DNA from 4 places in the Streptomyces sp. NPDC048516 genome. Region 1 is predicted to be linked to each of the others. Evidence: riboswitches for the same ligand, from Rfam matches in the RefSeq annotation. Region 1 holds a riboswitch; each other region holds the start of a gene.
The links. A riboswitch is a leader RNA that binds a small molecule or an ion and turns the genes downstream of it on or off. The one in region 1 is predicted to bind cyclic di-AMP.
Positions count from the first base shown of each region.

Region 2: linked by a shared signal. The riboswitch ahead of ACGFR7_RS32715 (M23 family metallopeptidase) and the one ahead of ACGFR7_RS04270 (NlpC/P60 family protein) in region 1 are both predicted to bind cyclic di-AMP.
Region 3: linked by a shared signal. The riboswitch ahead of ACGFR7_RS28695 (transglycosylase family protein) and the one ahead of ACGFR7_RS04270 (NlpC/P60 family protein) in region 1 are both predicted to bind cyclic di-AMP.
Region 4: linked by a shared signal. The riboswitch ahead of ACGFR7_RS30005 (M23 family metallopeptidase) and the one ahead of ACGFR7_RS04270 (NlpC/P60 family protein) in region 1 are both predicted to bind cyclic di-AMP.

Region 1 covers NZ_JBICWS010000002.1:81,025-85,228, reverse strand. The annotation lists gene pcrA (DNA helicase PcrA) at 1-1,116, opposite strand, end outside; cyclic di-AMP (ydaO/yuaA leader) riboswitch at 1,408-1,592, shown strand; gene ACGFR7_RS04270 (NlpC/P60 family protein) at 1,600-2,751, shown strand; gene ACGFR7_RS04265 (hypothetical protein) at 2,973-3,326, opposite strand; gene ACGFR7_RS04260 (NlpC/P60 family protein) at 3,652-4,204, shown strand, end outside.
Region 2 covers NZ_JBICWS010000024.1:59,825-64,028, reverse strand. The annotation lists gene ACGFR7_RS32720 (aldo/keto reductase) at 1-428, opposite strand, end outside; gene ACGFR7_RS32715 (M23 family metallopeptidase) at 504-1,628, opposite strand; cyclic di-AMP (ydaO/yuaA leader) riboswitch at 1,640-1,795, opposite strand; gene ACGFR7_RS32710 (DUF2332 family protein) at 2,079-3,245, shown strand; gene ACGFR7_RS32705 (PP2C family protein-serine/threonine phosphatase) at 3,348-4,204, opposite strand, start outside.
Region 3 covers NZ_JBICWS010000017.1:28,865-33,068, forward strand. The annotation lists gene ACGFR7_RS28685 (cytochrome P450) at 1-1,078, shown strand, start outside; gene ACGFR7_RS28690 (transglycosylase family protein) at 1,377-2,360, shown strand; cyclic di-AMP (ydaO/yuaA leader) riboswitch at 2,612-2,783, shown strand; gene ACGFR7_RS28695 (transglycosylase family protein) at 2,791-3,462, shown strand; gene eno (phosphopyruvate hydratase) at 3,791-4,204, shown strand, end outside.
Region 4 covers NZ_JBICWS010000019.1:19,634-23,837, reverse strand. The annotation lists gene ACGFR7_RS30015 (M16 family metallopeptidase) at 1-611, shown strand, start outside; gene ACGFR7_RS30010 (M16 family metallopeptidase) at 650-2,032, shown strand; cyclic di-AMP (ydaO/yuaA leader) riboswitch at 2,245-2,400, shown strand; gene ACGFR7_RS30005 (M23 family metallopeptidase) at 2,413-3,192, shown strand; gene ACGFR7_RS30000 (GntR family transcriptional regulator) at 3,462-4,151, shown strand.

The DNA.
Region 1 (4,204 bases):
GGGGCGGCGGTTCTCGTTGCGCTCGATGACGGCGTTGGCGGCGGACAGGATCGTCTGCGAGGAGCGGTAGTTCTGCTCCAGCAGGATCGTGGTCGCGTCCGGGTAGTCCTCCTCGAACTGGAGGATGTTGCGGATCGTGGCACCGCGGAAGGCGTAGATCGACTGGTCGGCGTCACCGACGACGCACAGCTCGGCGGCGGTCTCGGCGGGGCCGACCAGCTCACGGACGAGGGTGTACTGGGCGTGGTTGGTGTCCTGGTACTCGTCGACGAGGACGTGGCGGAAGCGGCGGCGGTAGTGCTCGGAGACGTCCGGGAAGGCCTGGAGCAGATTGACCGTCGTCATGATGATGTCGTCGAAGTCCAGGGCGTTGGCCTCGCGCAGCCGGGCCTGGTACATCGCGTACGCCTCGGCGAGAGTCTTCTCAAAGCCGTCGGCGGCGGTCCCGGCGAAGGTCTCCTCGTCGATGAGCTCGTTCTTGAGGTTGGAGATCTTCGCGCTGAAGGACTTGGGCGGGTAGCGCTTGGGGTCCAGGTCCAGATCGCGGCAGACCAGGGCCATCAGGCGCTTGGAGTCGGCGGCGTCGTAGATGGAGAAGGAGGAGGTGAAGCCCAGCTTCTTGGACTCGCGGCGCAGGATGCGCACGCAGGCGCTGTGGAAGGTGGAGACCCACATGGCGTTGGCGCGCGGGCCGACCAGCTCCTCGACGCGCTCCTTCATCTCGCCGGCGGCCTTGTTCGTGAACGTGATCGCGAGGATCTGGCCGGGGTGGACATGGCGCTCGGCGAGCAGATGAGCGATGCGGTGGGTGAGCACCCGGGTCTTGCCGGAGCCGGCACCGGCGACGATCAGCAGCGGGCCGCCCGTGTGCACCACGGCGGCCTTCTGCTCGTCGTTGAGCCCTTCCAGCAGCGTCGCCGGGTCGAGGACGGGACGGGCCGCACCGTCGCGGTAGTACGCCTCTCTGGGCGGGGGCGCGTCGAACCTCCCGCCGAAGAGGTCGGCAGGGATCTCCTCCGGGGCCGGGCCGTGCTCGTCCTCGGGGGGCGGAGGGTGCTCCTCCTCGCCCTTGTGGCCGAGGTCCGCCAGGAAGCTGTCGTCAAAGAGGCTGCTCATCGCCCACCGAGTCTAGGCCGCCGCACTGACAGCCCGCGGCCCAGTAGCCGATTGCGGCCCGCTTTCACCGCGGGCCGTGGCACCGCGGCAGGTCAGGGCGTCCGGGGCCGGCGCAAACCGGTCGGCGGCTCCTCTACCCGAATCCGACATCTGCCATGACAACCCTCGCATCGCGTTCAGGTCACAAAAAGGTTTCGGGCATATCGAACATCAGCCTTCACAGGAGCCACACGAGTTGGCTAACGTCCTCGCTCAGGCAGCCCGCCTCCCCGTGGACGACAGCGTCCGCACGGGCCGCCCACGCCGAGTCCGGCCCTGCCTTCGGGCAACCGGAGCCGGGGACCCACCAGCACCACCGGGGTGAATCGATCCGGACAGCCGTCGCCAGCGGGCATCCGGACCGTAGGGCAAGCCTTCCGTCAGCGACACCGCCCGAACCCGACAGCTAACCCGGTAGGCGGTCCACGGAAGGAGTCGCCGGCCTTGGCGTCGCATCGCAAGCCGCGCACCAGCATTCTCACCTCGCCCGGAGGAAGGCGTACGGCGGTCGGGCTCACCACCGCCGCCCTCGCCTCGGCCACGCTGCTCTCGCAGTCCGCCGACGCGGCCCCCCGGGCGCCCAAGCCCAGCATCGAAGAGGTCAAGCAGAAGGTCGACGGGCTCTATCACCAGGCCGAGGTGGCCACCCAGAAGTACAACGCCGTCAAGGAGCACGCCGACGACCAGCGGGACCGCGTCGACGGCCTGCTCGACGCCGCCGCCGAGCGGGCCGAGAAGATGAACGACGCCCGGCGCCGGCTGGGCGCCTTCGCCGCGGCGCAGTACCGCAGCGGCGGCATGAACCCGACGGCGCAGCTGATGCTCGCCAAGGACCCGCAGCAGTTCTTCGACCGCAGCCACCTCATGGAGCGCCTGACCGGGCGGCAGAAGGAGGCCGTCTCCGACTACCAGGAGCAGCAGGCCGCGGCCGCCCGGCAGCGGGCGGCGGCGACCCGCGACCTGGAACGGCTGCAGACGTCGCAGGCCTCGCTCAAGGAGTCCAAGCAGTCCGTCCAGCAGAAGCTGACCGAGGCCCGGCAGCTGCTGTCCAAGCTGACCGCCCAGGAGAAGGCGCGGCTGGCGGAGCTGGAGCGCCAGAAGGAGGCGGCGGCCAAGCGCAAGGCCGAGGAGGAGGCCCGCAAGCAGCAGGAGCGCGAGCGCCGGCAGCAGCACGACGGGGGCGGCCCGTCCGGCGGTCAGACCGGTGGCGGCTCCGACAACGGTGGCTCGACCGGGGGTTCGTCCTCCGTCCAGGCCGAGAAGGCGCTCGCCTTCGCCCGCTCCCAGATGGGCAAGCCGTATGTGTGGGGCGCGACCGGACCCAGCTCGTACGACTGCTCGGGACTGACCCAGGCGGCGTGGAAGGCGGCCGGCGTCAGCCTGCCGCGGACCACCTGGGACCAGGTCAAGGCCGGCCAGCGGGTCGCCACCAAGGACCTCAAGCCCGGTGACCTGGTCTTCTTCTATGACGACATCAGCCATGTCGGCATGTACATAGGCGGCGGCAAGATGATCCACGCCCCGCACCCGGGCGCCAACGTCCGGGAGGAGTCGATCTACTACATGCCGATCTACGGGAGCGTCCGCCCGGGCTGAGGCCCGGCCCCCGCTCCCCCGTCAGACCACCCCCCACGGCCACCCCCCACGGCCACCCCCCACACGCCACCGCGCGGCCGTCGCCTCCGGATGAGGAGTGCGACGACCGCGCGGTGTGCCGTTGAGGAGCCCGTGCGTCGGCGCCCGGAGCCCTGCCGGCGGGGCGTACGCCGCCCCGGCCTGCGCCCCGCGCCCGGCTCGCGGGGCGTCCGCCGTTCCGCTCAGGTCCAGAGCACGGCGATGAAGATGTTGGCCACCGTCAGCGCACCGACCGCGCCGAAGAGCGGCGGGGCGATCTTCTCGTCGTCCCGCTTGACGTAGACCAGCGCCAGGATGACCACCAGAACGGCCATCTTGATGCCGAGCTTGATGGTGTTGAGGCTGTGATCCTCGGCCTGGTTGAGGCCGACCAGCACGATGCCGGTGACCAGCATCGTCAGCGCGCCGTGCAGCATCGCCGGCACGAAGCGGGCGGTGCCCGCGCCCATCGCCTTCATCTGGGTCAGAAAGCCGCCCAGCAGGGAGGCGATGCCGATGATGTGCAGGCCGACGAAGAGATTGATTACTACGTCCATAGTGCTGGATCGTAGCCGCCGCATAGCACGGCCCTTCAGGCAGGGCGCCCACAATCGCCGCTTCGGTCAGGCCGGGCCCGGTCCCGGCCGAGTGGCCGTGGCGCCATGGTCACCCGCGCACCGACCCCGGTCGAAAGCGAGCAATCCCGGGCAAGCGGACTCATCACCGCAACACCCAGGCTTAGCGTCCTCCTCCAGGCGGTCGACTCCCCGCCCTCGCCGGCCTCCCACCGGCGTCCTGTCGGCCGCCCCGCCGTGAGGTGCGGCGGCGGTCCGTTCCCTCGTGACGGACCGCCGCCGGGCCCACGGGCACCAAGGGAAGGAAGTGACGGCCACCGTGGCCTCGCACCGCAAGCCGCGGCAGCATCCGCTCGCCGCGCTCACCGGCGGCGCACGCAGCGCACGCACCGCCCGCACGGCCGCCACCCTGGCCCTGGCCGGCGCCGCCACCGCCACGGGTTTCGCTCCGGCGGCGGAGGGTGCCCCCGTCGCCGCCGTTGCCGACGGCGCCGGCCAGGCCGCCCACCGGCTCACCCCCGACCGGGTCAAGGACCGGGTCAACGCGCTGTACCAGGAGGCAGAGGTGGCCACGCAGAGCTACAACGGCGCGAAGGAAGCCGCCGGCACCGCCCGCGAGGAGCTGAGCAGGCTGCAGGACGAGGCCGCCCGCCGAACCGCGGAACTGAACGACGCCCGCAGCGAGCTGGGCGCCGTGGCCGCGAGCCAGTACCGCTCCGGCGGCGTCGACCCGACCGTACGGCTGCTGCTGTCCGCGGACCCGCAGCGCTATCTGGACGGCGCCGCGGTCCTGGAGCGGACGGGCAGCCACCAGGCGACCGCGGTGGCCGGTTACGCGCGCCGGCTCGGCAGCGTACGGC
Region 2 (4,204 bases), on a different contig from region 1:
GCGGTAAGGAACTCGCCGACCTCCACCGATTCGTCGTCGTAGTGGGTGTAGTAGAGGTCGATGTAGTCGGTGCGCAGGCGGGTGAGGGAGAGCTCGACCGCGGACTTGACGGTGGCGGCGGACAGGCCCTTGTGGTCCGGGTGGGCACCGACCTTGGTGGCGATGACGACATCGTCGCGGTTGCCGCGGGAGGTCAGCCAGTTGCCGAGGACGGTCTCGGATTCACCGCCCTTGTTGCCGGGGACCCAGGCCGAGTAGACGTCGGCGGTGTCGATGAAGTTGCCACCGCCCGCGACGTAGGCATCGAGCACGGCGAAGGATTCGCTCTCGTCGGCCGTCCAGCCGAAGACGTTACCGCCGAGGGACAGCGGGGAGACGGAGAGCGAGCCCAGGGACTGATGATTCCGGGGGGTGTGTGTCGCGGTCATACGTGGTGGCAACGTCGGGGGAGCGGAGTTATTCCCTCCGTTCCCTCTCCCCCGACGGCACATCCCGTCAGGCGTTCACACCTTGATGCCGTGATCGCGCAGCCACGGCATGGGGTCTATCGGGTCGCCGGCGTCGGGGCGCACCTCCAGGTGGAGGTGCGGGCCGGTGACATTGCCGGTGGCGCCGACGCGGCCGATGACATCGCCCGTGCTGACCTTGCCGGAGGTCTTCACCATCGAGGACAGATGGCAGAACCAGAGTTCGGTGCCGTCGTCGAGGGTGAGGACGATGCGGTAGCCGTACGAGCCGGCCCAGCCGGCCTGGGTGATGGTGCCGGAGTGCACGGCCTTGACGGGCGTGCCGGTCGGCGCGGCGAAGTCCTGGCCGGTGTGGTCCGCGGCCCAGCGGTCGCCGGCCTGGCCGAAGCTGGCGGTGAGGGTGAACGAGGAGACGGGAGCGATGAAGTTCTTCGCCAGCTTGGCGAGGCGGGCGGCCTCCGCCTTCTGACGGGCCGCTTCTTCGGCCTCGCGCTTGGCCTCCACTTCGGCCGCCTTCTTGGCTGCTGCGGCCTTTTCGGCCGACTTCTGGTGGGCGTCGGCTGCCTTATCGGCGGTCTGGAAAGCGGCGTGTTCGGCGCCCTCACGGGCCTCCTGCTCGGCGGCGCCCTGCTGCGCGTCGGCCTGCTGGAGGATGCGGCTGCGCAGCGCCTCACCGGCGTCCGCGCCCGAGGCCGCGTTGCCGGCCGCGGCGGAGGCCGTGCCCGTGTCCCTGCCTGCGGCCGAGGCCGCGGCCGTATCCGTGCCCTCGTCGGCGTCCGCGTCCGCGTCCGATATGAGGTCACCAACGCCGGGGAGGGACTTGACGTCCGGCAGCTTGTCGGCGAGGTCGTCGGCCATTCCGCCGACGTCGGGCATCGAGATCGGCACCGGAGGGCGGCCCTCGGCCGTGGCCATTCCGCCGGCACCGACCGCCGCGATGACGCCGACGCCCAGGACCGTGCCACCGCGGGCGAGCCCGCCGCCACGCTGCTTGGCCACCCGGTGCTTGCCGCGGACCGAGCGGACGGAATCCTCGGTGGGATTCCATTCCTCCCACGGTCCGTCGTTGTTGTTGTCCGCATCACCGGGGCCCGGGAAGGCACCTCGGTCATCGAGGTCGTAGGCGGACGGACCCTCGGGGGCAGGCCTGTTGGACGCCACGGGGGCGCTCTCCTTTCCTTCCTTCTCGCCTACCGGGTTAGCTGACGGGTTCGGAGCAGGAAGGTCTCCTACGGGCGCCCGCTGGCGGAGAGCGTCCGATTCACCCCAAGGAAGTGGTTCCCCGGTTCCCTTGGTGCAGTTCGAGGTGCTGGAGGTGCGTGAAAAGCGCGTGCGGGATTCGGCGTCGGCGCACGGTGCCGCCTCTTGCGACGGCTGGGACGACCGCGCTGCGTTATCGGACAGTAATAGAGATCGTGGTCGAATTCCAAGCCTTCCCGGGATTTCGTAGCGGCTGGGCAGGAGCTTTGGCGTGGACTTTTTCGGCCAGCACGGCCGCAAACCGGGCGAGTTGACCGCCCTCCCCTAAACGATCTCGCGGCGATTGTGCACCAGTCGTTATGCGGAGGGGTGCCCCTCGGTGACGGAACGTGAGAGCAGTAACGTCGGATCATGGCCGTCAACGTCGGGAACACCGGGAACACCCGTCACGTCGCGCGCGCCGTTGCCGGCACATGGGGGCTGGCGGAGCGGTACCGGGAGTTCTCCTGGCGTCAGGCGCGGGGGCGGTCCGCGGCGCATGAGGAGCTGAGCGCGCGGATCAGCCAGGACCCGGAGCTCTGCGATCTGCTGTCGGGGTCGCTGCCGGCCGGCGGCGCCCAGCAGCCGGAGCTTCTGCTCGCCGCCGTCCGCTATCTCGACGGCCCGCACGCCGAGCTGGGGCCGCGCGGCGAAACGGCGTACGGCCGCTGGCGCGAGTGGACGGTACGGCACTGGAGCGAGGTGCGTGCGGTGATCATGCAGCGCTCGTCCCGGACCGATGAGCCGGCCCACTGCGCGACGCTGCTGCCGCTGCTCGCCCGCCTGCCGCAGCCGCTGGCGCTGCTGGAGGTCGGCACGTCGGCGGGGCTGTGTCTGCATCCCGATCGCTATGGCTACCGCTACCGCCATCGCTACCTGCGCTCGTACGAGGACGACGGGGGAAGCGGTATCCGTCGCTCCGAGGCAATGGCAGTGGCAGTGGCAGGGGCGCCGGAGAGCCCGCTGGTGCTGGAGTGCCGTAGTACGGGGTGGGCGGCCGACGAGCTGCCCGGCCTGGACCGGATGCCGCGGATCGTCTGGCGGGCCGGAATCGGCCTCGACCCGCTCGACCCGGCCGCCGAACCGGACGATCTGCGCTGGCTGCAGGCGCTCGTATGGCCGGGCGACGGGGCACGGGCGGCGCGGCTGGCCGCGGCCGTCGAGGCGGTACGGGCGGCGCCACGGCCGCGGATGGTGCGCGGCGATCTGCTCCACGAGCTGCCCGCGCTCGCCGCCGAGGCACCGCCCGAGGCCACGCTGGTCATCTTCCACAGCACCGCGCTGGCCGGCCTCGCGCCCGCCCGCCGCGAGGAGTTCGCGCATCTCGTGCGGTCGCTGCTGCGCGGACGGCCCGGCGGCGGGCACTGGGTCTCCCACGAGCACCACTCCGTCCTGCCCTGGATCCCCACGCCGGCGCCCCGTTCGCCGCACCCGCATGACGCGCTGCTGACCCTCGCCCTGGACGAGCGCCCGGTCGCGCTCAGCGGTCCGTACGGTGAAAGCCTGCACCGGCTCCCGGGGGCGGAGGGCGTGGTGTAAGGCCTGCCGCAGGGGACGGCGAGCGTTGCCGGGGCTACGGCCCCCTCCCCGCACCCGCACTACGTCCTCCCTGCACCCGCACTACGTCCTTCCCCGCCCTCCCTACGCCCGCATCGGCCGCTGCACCGCCAACAAGGCCATATCGTCGGCCGGCGCGCCGCCCGTATGCCGTGCGACGTCCTCGACGAGGGTGTCCAGGAGGGCGTCAGGACCCCGGAAACGACGGCCGCGCAGTCTGCTCGCCGGCTGGTAGAAGCGGCCCAGCAGGTCCCTGGCCTCGGTCACCCCGTCGGTGAAGAACAGCAGCAGGGCGCCGGCCGGGAAGAACGTCTCGTCCGACCGGTCCGGCCAGCTCGCCACCTCGCTCATGCCCAGCGGCAGCGCCGGCACCGCGGGCACCAGCTCACGCAGCCCGCCGTCCAGGGTGAGCAGCAGCGGGGACGGATGGCCCCGGTTGAGCACGCGCAGCACGGACTGCCCATTGGCGGGGATTTCGGCGAGGACGGCAGTGGTGAACCCCTCGAACTCGTCGAGCCCCGCGCGCCGTCCGCCCTCGCGTTGCAGCGCCCGCTCCAGCCGGCCCGCCACCGCCTCCAGCGTCGTCTCCTGCTCCGCCGCCTCGCGGAAGGCGCCGATGACGATCACCGCGGCTTCCACGGCCTCCAGCCCCTTGCCCCGTACGTCGCCGACGATCAGCCGTACGCCGTGCGGGGTGTCCTGCACCGCATAGAGGTCGCCGCCGATCCGGGCATCCGCCCGCGCCCCCACGTAGCGGGCGGCGACGCCGAGGCCGGCGAGCCGTTCGGGGGGCGTGGGCAGTACGGCGCGCTGGGCGGCCTCCGAGATGTCCCGTACGGAGGCCAGGTGGGCATCGCTCCGTTGGACGAACCGGTTGAGCCCGAGGGCCAGTAGCGCGACCACGAAGACCATGGCACTCTCCGCCCCGGCCTCCTGGTAGT
Region 3 (4,204 bases), on a different contig from region 1:
CGAGGCCGCGCACGGCAAGGGCAAGGTCGGCATCCCCGGTGAGCGCAGCGCCAACCTGATGACGCATCTGCTCAACATCGACCCACCGGACCACACCCGGCTGCGCCGGCTGGTCTCGAAGGCCTTCACCCCGCGCCGGGTGGCCGCCTTCGCCCCGCGCGTCCAGGAGCTGACCGACCACCTCATCGACCAGTTCGCGGCGAAGGGCGAGGCCGACCTCATCCATGAGTTCGCCTTCCCGCTCCCCATCTACGCGATCTGCGATCTGCTGGGGGTGCCGCGCGAGGACCAGGACGACTTCCGCGACTGGGCGGGCATGATGATCCGGCACGGCGGGGGGCCGCGCGGCGGTGTCGCCCGGTCCGTGAAGAAGATGCGCGGCTATCTCGCCGAGCTGATCCACCGTAAGCGCGAGTCGCTGGGGGACACCGCGGAGGCGGACGAGGATCTGATCTCCGGCCTGATCCGCGCCTCGGACCACGGTGAGCACCTCACCGAGAACGAGGCCGCCGCGATGGCCTTCATCTTGCTGTTCGCCGGTTTTGAGACGACCGTGAACTTGATCGGTAACGGCATCTACGCCCTGCTGCGCCACCCGGCCCAGCGCGAGCTGCTGCAGAAGTCGATCACGGCGGGCGACACCGATCTGCTCACCACCGGCATCGAGGAACTGCTCCGTTACGACGGCCCCGTGGAGCTGGCGACCTGGCGGTTCGCGACGCAGGAGCTGACCCTGGGCGGGCAGCGGATCGCGAAGGGCGACCCGGTCCTGGTGGTGCTGGCCGCCGCCGACCGCGATCCGGCGCGCTTCGCCGAGCCGGATGTCCTGGATCTGACCCGTCGTGACAACCAGCACCTGGGGTACGGGCACGGCATCCACTACTGCCTGGGTGCGCCGCTCGCCCGGCTCGAAGGACAGGCCGCTCTGGCGACGCTGCTGACCCGGCTCCCGGACCTCCGGCTCGCCGTGGAGCCGGACGCCTTGCGCTGGCGTGGCGGGCTCATCATGCGCGGACTGCGGTCGCTGCCGGTGGAGTTCCCGCCCGAACGCCCTGACCAGCAACAAGGTCAAAAGTGACAGAGAGTCAGGCGCGTGACCTTCGCGTGATCTGCACTACACCGACTTGTGACTACCCGTGACCCCGGCTACCTTTCCACCGACGATCGACGGGCTTGGCCCGATCGGCCGAAGCGGTGATGTGGGGGACCGGTGTAACGGTGCGCCTCGTGCGCGTCGGCCGGGCTGGTAACCCGTCGAGCAGCTCGCAGAGCTCGTCGTACAACTCAACCGCCGCGCGAAAGGCATCCGCATGCGTTCCGGGAACGGCCGACACCGTCGACCCCGCCAGGCACCGGCCATCTTTGTCACGGCGGGAGTGACCGGCGCCGGTTTCGCCCTGCCACTGCTCGCCGCGAGTGGCGCTCACGCCGCCGACACCGCGACCTGGGACAAGGTCGCCCAGTGTGAGACCGGCGGCGTCTGGAGCGCGGCTTCGGGCAACAGCTACTACGGCGGGCTGCAGCTCACCCAGGAGCTGTGGGACAGCTACGGCGGCTCGTCCTACGCCTCGCGCCCCGACCTCGCCAGCCGCTCCCAGCAGATCGCGGTGGCCGAGTCGATCCTCGACCACCGCGGCCCGGACGTCTGGTCGAGCTGTGCGGTGAGCGCCGGTCTGACCAAGGACGGCCAGGCGCCGGAGGTCGACCCGGGCAGCACCGCCACTCCCTCGCCCGACCCGTCGGACGACGGCGGCTCCCCGGACCCCTGGGACTCGTCCGGCACCCCTGACGCCTCGGACTCCACCGGGACGCACGACCGGCCCGGCGACGAGTCGTCCGATCCGACGCCGTCGCCCGACGCCTCGGACTCAGCCGGGACGCACGAGCCCGGCGACGGGGCCTCCGACCCGGCGACGCCGGGCGACCGGGCCGACGACCCGTCGCGGTCCGCCGACCCGTCAGCCGACCCGTCCGACGACCCGTCGCGGTCCGGCGAACCCTCCGACGAGCCCTCCGGCGGCCCGTCCGACGGCGGCAGCCGTACGGACACCACCGGCACGCCGCGGGAGACGCCCGCGAAGGGCAAGCACCGCGGCGGCACGGGCGACGAGGGTGCCGACGGCGGCGGCAGGTCCTCCGGCGGCCGGCACGCCTCGCGTGGTGACGCCGAGCGCACCGGCCCGGCGGCCGACGGCGACTACACCGTGCGCCCCGGTGACACGCTGTCAGCCATCGCCTCGGCCCACCGGCTGTCCGGCGGCTGGACCGCCCTCTACGACCGCAACGAGGACGTCATCGGCTCCGACGCGGACCTGATCAAGCCGGGCCAACTGCTCGATCTCGGGCACTCCGCGGGGTAATTCGCCGCCGTTCGACCGCTTTTGGGAAAGTGAGACAAGGGTCTCGTTGACTCAGGCGAACCCCGGTGTGTGCCGCCTCGGCAAACCGGGGTTCACCTGCGAGTATGTGACCCACTCGTGATCAAAAGCGGTCAACTTGGTTCAGATGGTGGGGTTTGAACCCCAAGCCCATTACTGCTTAACGTCAGGACCGCTCGCCAAAGCGGGCCCTTTGATCACACGCCGAGTCCTGCCGGTGATCGGAGGCACTTGACGCGCAAGCGCCGAAGGCAGGAGCGGGGGAACCAAGGTAAGTGCCGGCCCCGCCCGTGAAAGCGGGTCAACCGGCTTGGGGTGAAGCCACGTGCGCCACGCGCACACGGCCGGGCGATTCTCACAGCCCGAACCCGACAGCTCACCTCGTAGGCGTCGGTGAGGAAACGAACCAACCATGCTGATCATCAAGGGCAAGCACCGTCGTCCGTCCAAGGCCGTCCGCGTCGCCACCCTCGCCGGCATCGCCGGAGCTGCCGTGGCCGTCCCGCTGATGGGTGCCACCTCCGCCTCCGCCGCCTCCGTCTCCACCTGGGACAAGGTCGCCCAGTGCGAGTCCGGCGGCAACTGGTCGATCAACACCGGTAACGGCTACTACGGTGGCCTGCAGTTCTCCAACTCCAGCTGGGCCGCGGCCGGTGGCACCAAGTACGCCGCGCGCGCCGACCTGGCCAGCAAGTCCCAGCAGATCGCCGCCGCCGAGAAGCTCCTCGCCATCCAGGGCCCGGGCGCCTGGTCCTGCGCCGGCGCCGGCAACCTGACCTCCGGCGGCCCCGCGGCCGACGTCGACACCTCCGGCTCCGCGCAGACCAAGTCCGCGCCCCAGCAGGACCAGGGCTCCGCCAAGGCCGAGACGAAGAAGGCCCCGGCCGCTCCCGAGCAGCACGCCTCGCGCTCGACCGAGCGCAAGTCCATGGGCCACGGCAACTACACCGTCAAGGCGGGCGACACCCTCGCCAAGATCGCCAAGGCGCACGGCAGCGACTGGAAGTCCGTCTACAAGGCCAACAAGTCGGTCATCGGCGGCAACCCGAACCTGATCTTCCCGGGTCAGAAGCTCAACGTCTGAGTCTCCTCTCACCGGGACCAGGTGGGCTCGAGCGGCGGGCCCCCTTCCTGTGTGAGACCGCTGTGAGACAGCTTCCGGTGTGACAGCCCCGCCCGGCGCGCGCTTGCTCCAGCGCGCCGCGGCGGGGCTTCTCTCATCCGGCGCCGTGACCGGGCCGCCGCAGCCGAGGTGGCCGCACGCCGGTGACCGGCGCCGTTCCAGGTTTTTCCCGTTCAGCGAACAATGCCCTCAAATGTCCAGCGAACTGGGCCTTTGGGAAGTTTTCCGGGTCGTTCCGTCCCACGGAGCGGGCCAAGGGCAGGCTGACGCACCCGGGGCCGTTAGGCTCATGCGCAGAACGCCAGACACCCACGAAGGAGACAACGTGCCGTCGATCGACGTCGTCGTAGCCCGCGAAATTCTCGACTCGCGAGGTAATCCCACGGTCGAGGTCGAGGTCGGCCTCGACGACGGCAGCACCGGCCGTGCCGCCGTGCCGTCCGGCGCCTCCACCGGCGCCTTCGAGGCCATCGAGCTTCGTGACGGCGACCCGAACCGCTACCTGGGCAAGGGCGTGGAGAAGGCCGTCCTGGCCGTCATCGAGCAGATCGGCCCGGAGCTCGTCGGCTACGACGCCACCGAGCAGCGGCTGATCGACCAGGCCATGTTCGACCTGGACGCCACCGACAACAAGGGCTCGCTCGGCGCCAACGCCATCCTCGGCGTCTCCCTCGCCGTCGCGCACGCCGCCTCCGAGGCCAGC
Region 4 (4,204 bases), on a different contig from region 1:
TCGGCGGTGAGCTGCGCGAGGTCGTCGAGGAGGACGTGCCCGCCCGGGCCCTCATGGCCGCCTACCGCCTGCCGCACGACGGTACTCGTGAGGCGGACGCCGCCGACCTCGCGCTGACCGTCCTGGGCGGCGGCGAGTCCTCCCGCCTGTACAACCGGCTGGTGCGCCGTGACCGCAGCGCCGTGGCGGCCGGCTTCGGCCTGCTGCGGCTGGCCGGCGCACCCTCGCTGGGCTGGCTGGACGTGAAGACGTCCGGCGGAGTGGAGGTCCCCGGCATCGAGCGCGCGGTCGACGAGGAGCTGGCCCGCTTTGCCGCCGAGGGCCCGACCCCGGAGGAGATGGAGCGGGCACAGGCCCAGCTGGAGCGCGAATGGCTGGACCGGCTGGCCACGGTCAGCGGCCGCGCCGACGAACTGTGCCGCTTCGCCGTCCTGTTCGGCGACCCGCAGCTGGCGCTGACCGCAGTGCAGCGGGTTCTGGACATCACTCCCGAGGAGGTGCAGGCGGTCGCCAAGGCCCGGCTGCGCCCCGACAACCGCGCGGTGCTCGTCTACGAGCCCACCGAGCCGACCGACGCCGCCGACACCGAGGAAGGGGAGGCGGACCAGTGAGCGACGCCACCACCCACGCCGATTCCCCCGTGTGCAGCATGGACTTTCACCCGCAGCCCCAGGGCGGCGCGCCCAGGCCGTGGGCCTTCCCGGCCCCCGACCGCAGCCAACTGCCCAACGGGCTCACCCTCCTGACCAGCCACCGCCCCGGCCAGCAGGTCGTCGCCGTCGAGATCAACCTCGTCGCTCCGCTGGAGGCCGAACCCGAGGGCCTGGACGGCGTCGCCACGATCATGGCGCGCGCCCTGTCCGAGGGCACCGACAAGCACGACGCGGAGGAGTTCGCCGCCGAGCTGGAGCGCTGCGGTGCCACTCTGGACGCGCACGCCGACCACCCCGGTGTACGGGTGTCCCTCGAGGTGCCGGCGTCCCGGCTGCCGCGTGCGCTCGGCCTGCTCGCCGACGCGCTGCGCGCGCCCGCCTTCCCGGAGAGCGAGGTCGAGCGGCTGGTGCGCAACCGTCTCGACGAGATCCCGCACGAGCTCGCCAACCCGGCCCGGCGCGCGGCGATGGCGCTGTCCAAGGAACTGTTCCCGGCGACGTCCCGTATGTCACGGCCGCGCCAGGGCACCGAGGAGACCGTCGGACGCGTCGATGCCGCGGCCGTCCGCGCCTTCTACGACGCCCATGTACGGCCCGCCACGGCCACTGCCGTCATCGTCGGTGACTTCACCGGGGTCGACCTGGACGCCGCGCTCGCCGAGACGCTCGGCGCGTGGAGCGGCTCGTCGGCCGAGCCGCTGAAGGCCTCGCCGATCGTCGCCGACGACACCGGCCGTGTGGTGATCGTGGACCGCCCCGGCGCCGTCCAGACACAGCTGCTCATCGGGCGTATCGGCGCCGACCGGCACGACCGGGTGTGGCCCGCGCAGGTCCTCGGCACATACTGCCTGGGCGGCACCCTCACCTCCCGTCTGGACCGTGTTCTGCGCGAGGAGAAGGGCTACACCTACGGGGTGCGCGCCTTCGGCCAGGTGCTTCGCTCCACCGCTCCCACGTCCCCCGAGGGGGCCACGGGAGCCTCGCTGCTGGCCATCAGCGGTTCGGTGGACACCGCCTCCACCGTCCCGGCGCTCGACGACCTGTGGAACGTGCTGCGCACCCTCGCGGCAGAGGGGCTGACGGACGACGAGCGGGATGTCGCCGTACAGAACCTCGTCGGGGTCGCGCCGCTGAAGTACGAGACCGCGGCAGCCGTCGCCGGCACCCTCGCCGACCAGGTGGAGCAGCACCTGCCGGACGACTTCCAGGCGCAGCTTTACGTCCGCCTCGCGGAGACCGGCACGGTCGAGGCGACCGCGGCGGCCGTCAACGCCTTCCCTGTGGACCGGCTGGTGACGGTCCTGGTGGGCGATGCGGCACAGATCGCCGAGCCCAGCAAGGCGCTGGGCATCGGTGAGGTGACGGTCATCGGCGCCTAGTGCCACCCGTGTGACGGAAGGTCACATATCGACAAAGCAACTCCCGTGGCGATGGTCTGCCACGGGAGTTGCCGTATGTCCGGTTTATTGCGGCCGGTGCGCCGGTTCTTGTGGCATCCCGCACAAAAAAGCGGTTCTGTTTGCCGATTGAAAGTTGCCCCGTCTAGCGTCGGTCCGGCTGTTCGTCACAAGTCCGCCACAACCGTGGCACCGGACAGTCATCGCCGAGTCCCCGTACGGCGCGAGCCAGGGGAGCCGGGGACCCAGAGTCCCTTGGGGTGAATCGGACTCCCCTCCGGAGGAGCCCGTAGGAGACCTTCCTGCTCCGAACCCGTCAGCTAACCCGGTAGGCGAGAAGGAGGGAAAGGACAAGCCAGTACATGGCGTTCATCCGTGCCACCGGGAAGCACCGTCGTACGAGCCGCCCCGTTCGGACGACCCGCAACATCGCCGGCATAGCCACCCTCGCGGCCGGCGGCGTGGTCGCCTCCGTGGCCTCGCCGGCGCTGGCGGCCACGGACGAGGCCCGCGCCCACGACACCGGTCTGCAGCAGGCGGTCGTGCTCGGTGACGAGCTCGCCAACCATGTCGAGGCCCAGGCCGACGCGCAGCAGGCCGAAGCGGAGGCCGCGGCGGCGAAGGCGAAGGCCGAGGCCGTGGCCAAGAAGCAGGCCGAGGAGGCCAAGCGGCGCGTCGAGGCCGCCCGCAAGGCCAAGGAGCGCGCCGCCCGCGAGGCGGAGCGCAAGCGCCTCAACACCTTCGTCGCCCCCGTTGCCGACTCCTACGTGTCCACCTCCTACAAGGCCTCCAGCGGCCTGTGGTCCTCGGGCAGCCACACCGGCATCGACTTCCACGCCGCCTCCGGCACCTCCGTCCACGCCGTCGGCACGGGCACCGTCGTCGAGGCCGGCTGGGGCGGCTCGTACGGCAACAACATCGTGATCAAGATGAACGACGGTACGTACACCCAGTACGGCCACCTGTCGTCGCTCGGCGTCTCGGTCGGCCAGCACGTCACCCCGGGCCAGCAGATCGGCCTCTCCGGCGCCACCGGCAACGCCACCGGCCCGCACCTGCACTTCGAGGCCCGTACCGGCGCCGACTACGGCTCGGACATCGACCCCATCGCGTACCTGCACTCGCACGGCGTCAAGGTCTGATCTTCCGTCTCGCCCGCCCGCGCTCCTCACCGGGGCCGCGTGCCACCGGACCGAGCGTCCGCCCGAAGCCCCGGCTCCACGGCCGGGGCTTCGCTGTATCCGGTGCCGGGTCGGTGTGCAGGGGATACGCCGTGCCCTCCCGCCCACTTCCGGCCAAAAAATTTCCCTGAATAACCGGAGCCCGCCGAAAAGGCGTTCCGGTCGAATAGAGTCACGGAATAGTCGCCGACCGGCGACGTTTCCAGGGGATTACGGCGGAGGCACGGAAGATGCGAGGCCATATTTCCGCTCATGCGGTGTGCACGGCGATTCGCGATGACATTGTCTCCGGTGCGCTGGCGCCGGGGAGCCGGCTGATCGAAGAGATCCTTGCGGCCCGGTACGGCGTCTCCAGGGTGCCGGTCCGTGAAGCCCTGCGGACTCTGCAGTCCGAAGGTTTTGTCACCACCCGCCACCACGCGGGCGCCTGCGTCGCCGAGCCCACCGAGCAGGAGGCCGCCGATCTCCTCGACGTCCGCGCCCTGTTGGAGCCGCTGGGAGCCGCACGCGCGGCCATCCGCCGTAGCCCGGCCCACCTCAAGGTCCTCCGCGGCCTGGTACGGCTCGGCCGCGAGCGAGCCCGTCACGGCAGCCCGGCGGATCTGCGCCAACTGGACGGCTGGTTCCACGAGACGCTGGCCCAGGCGGCCGGCAGCCCCAGCCTGACGGCGTTGCTGACCCAGCTACGGCGCAAGATCGAGTGGATGTACGCCGTGGAGCTGCCCGCCCGTACGCGGGAGTCGTGGGACGAACACGGCGCGGTGCTGGACGCGGTGGCCCGGGGGGATGCGGAACGGGCCCGTGCCCTGATGGCGGCTCATGTCGAGCGCTCCCTCCCGGTGTACCGGCTCCGGCGCCCCGCCAAAACAGAGGTGAGGGATCCGAAACCGCCCGTCAACACGGTCCGTGCCCGCCCTTAACAATCGCCCCGTATACAAAGAAGCGCGGAATGGGATTCGGGGTGCGAGACCGC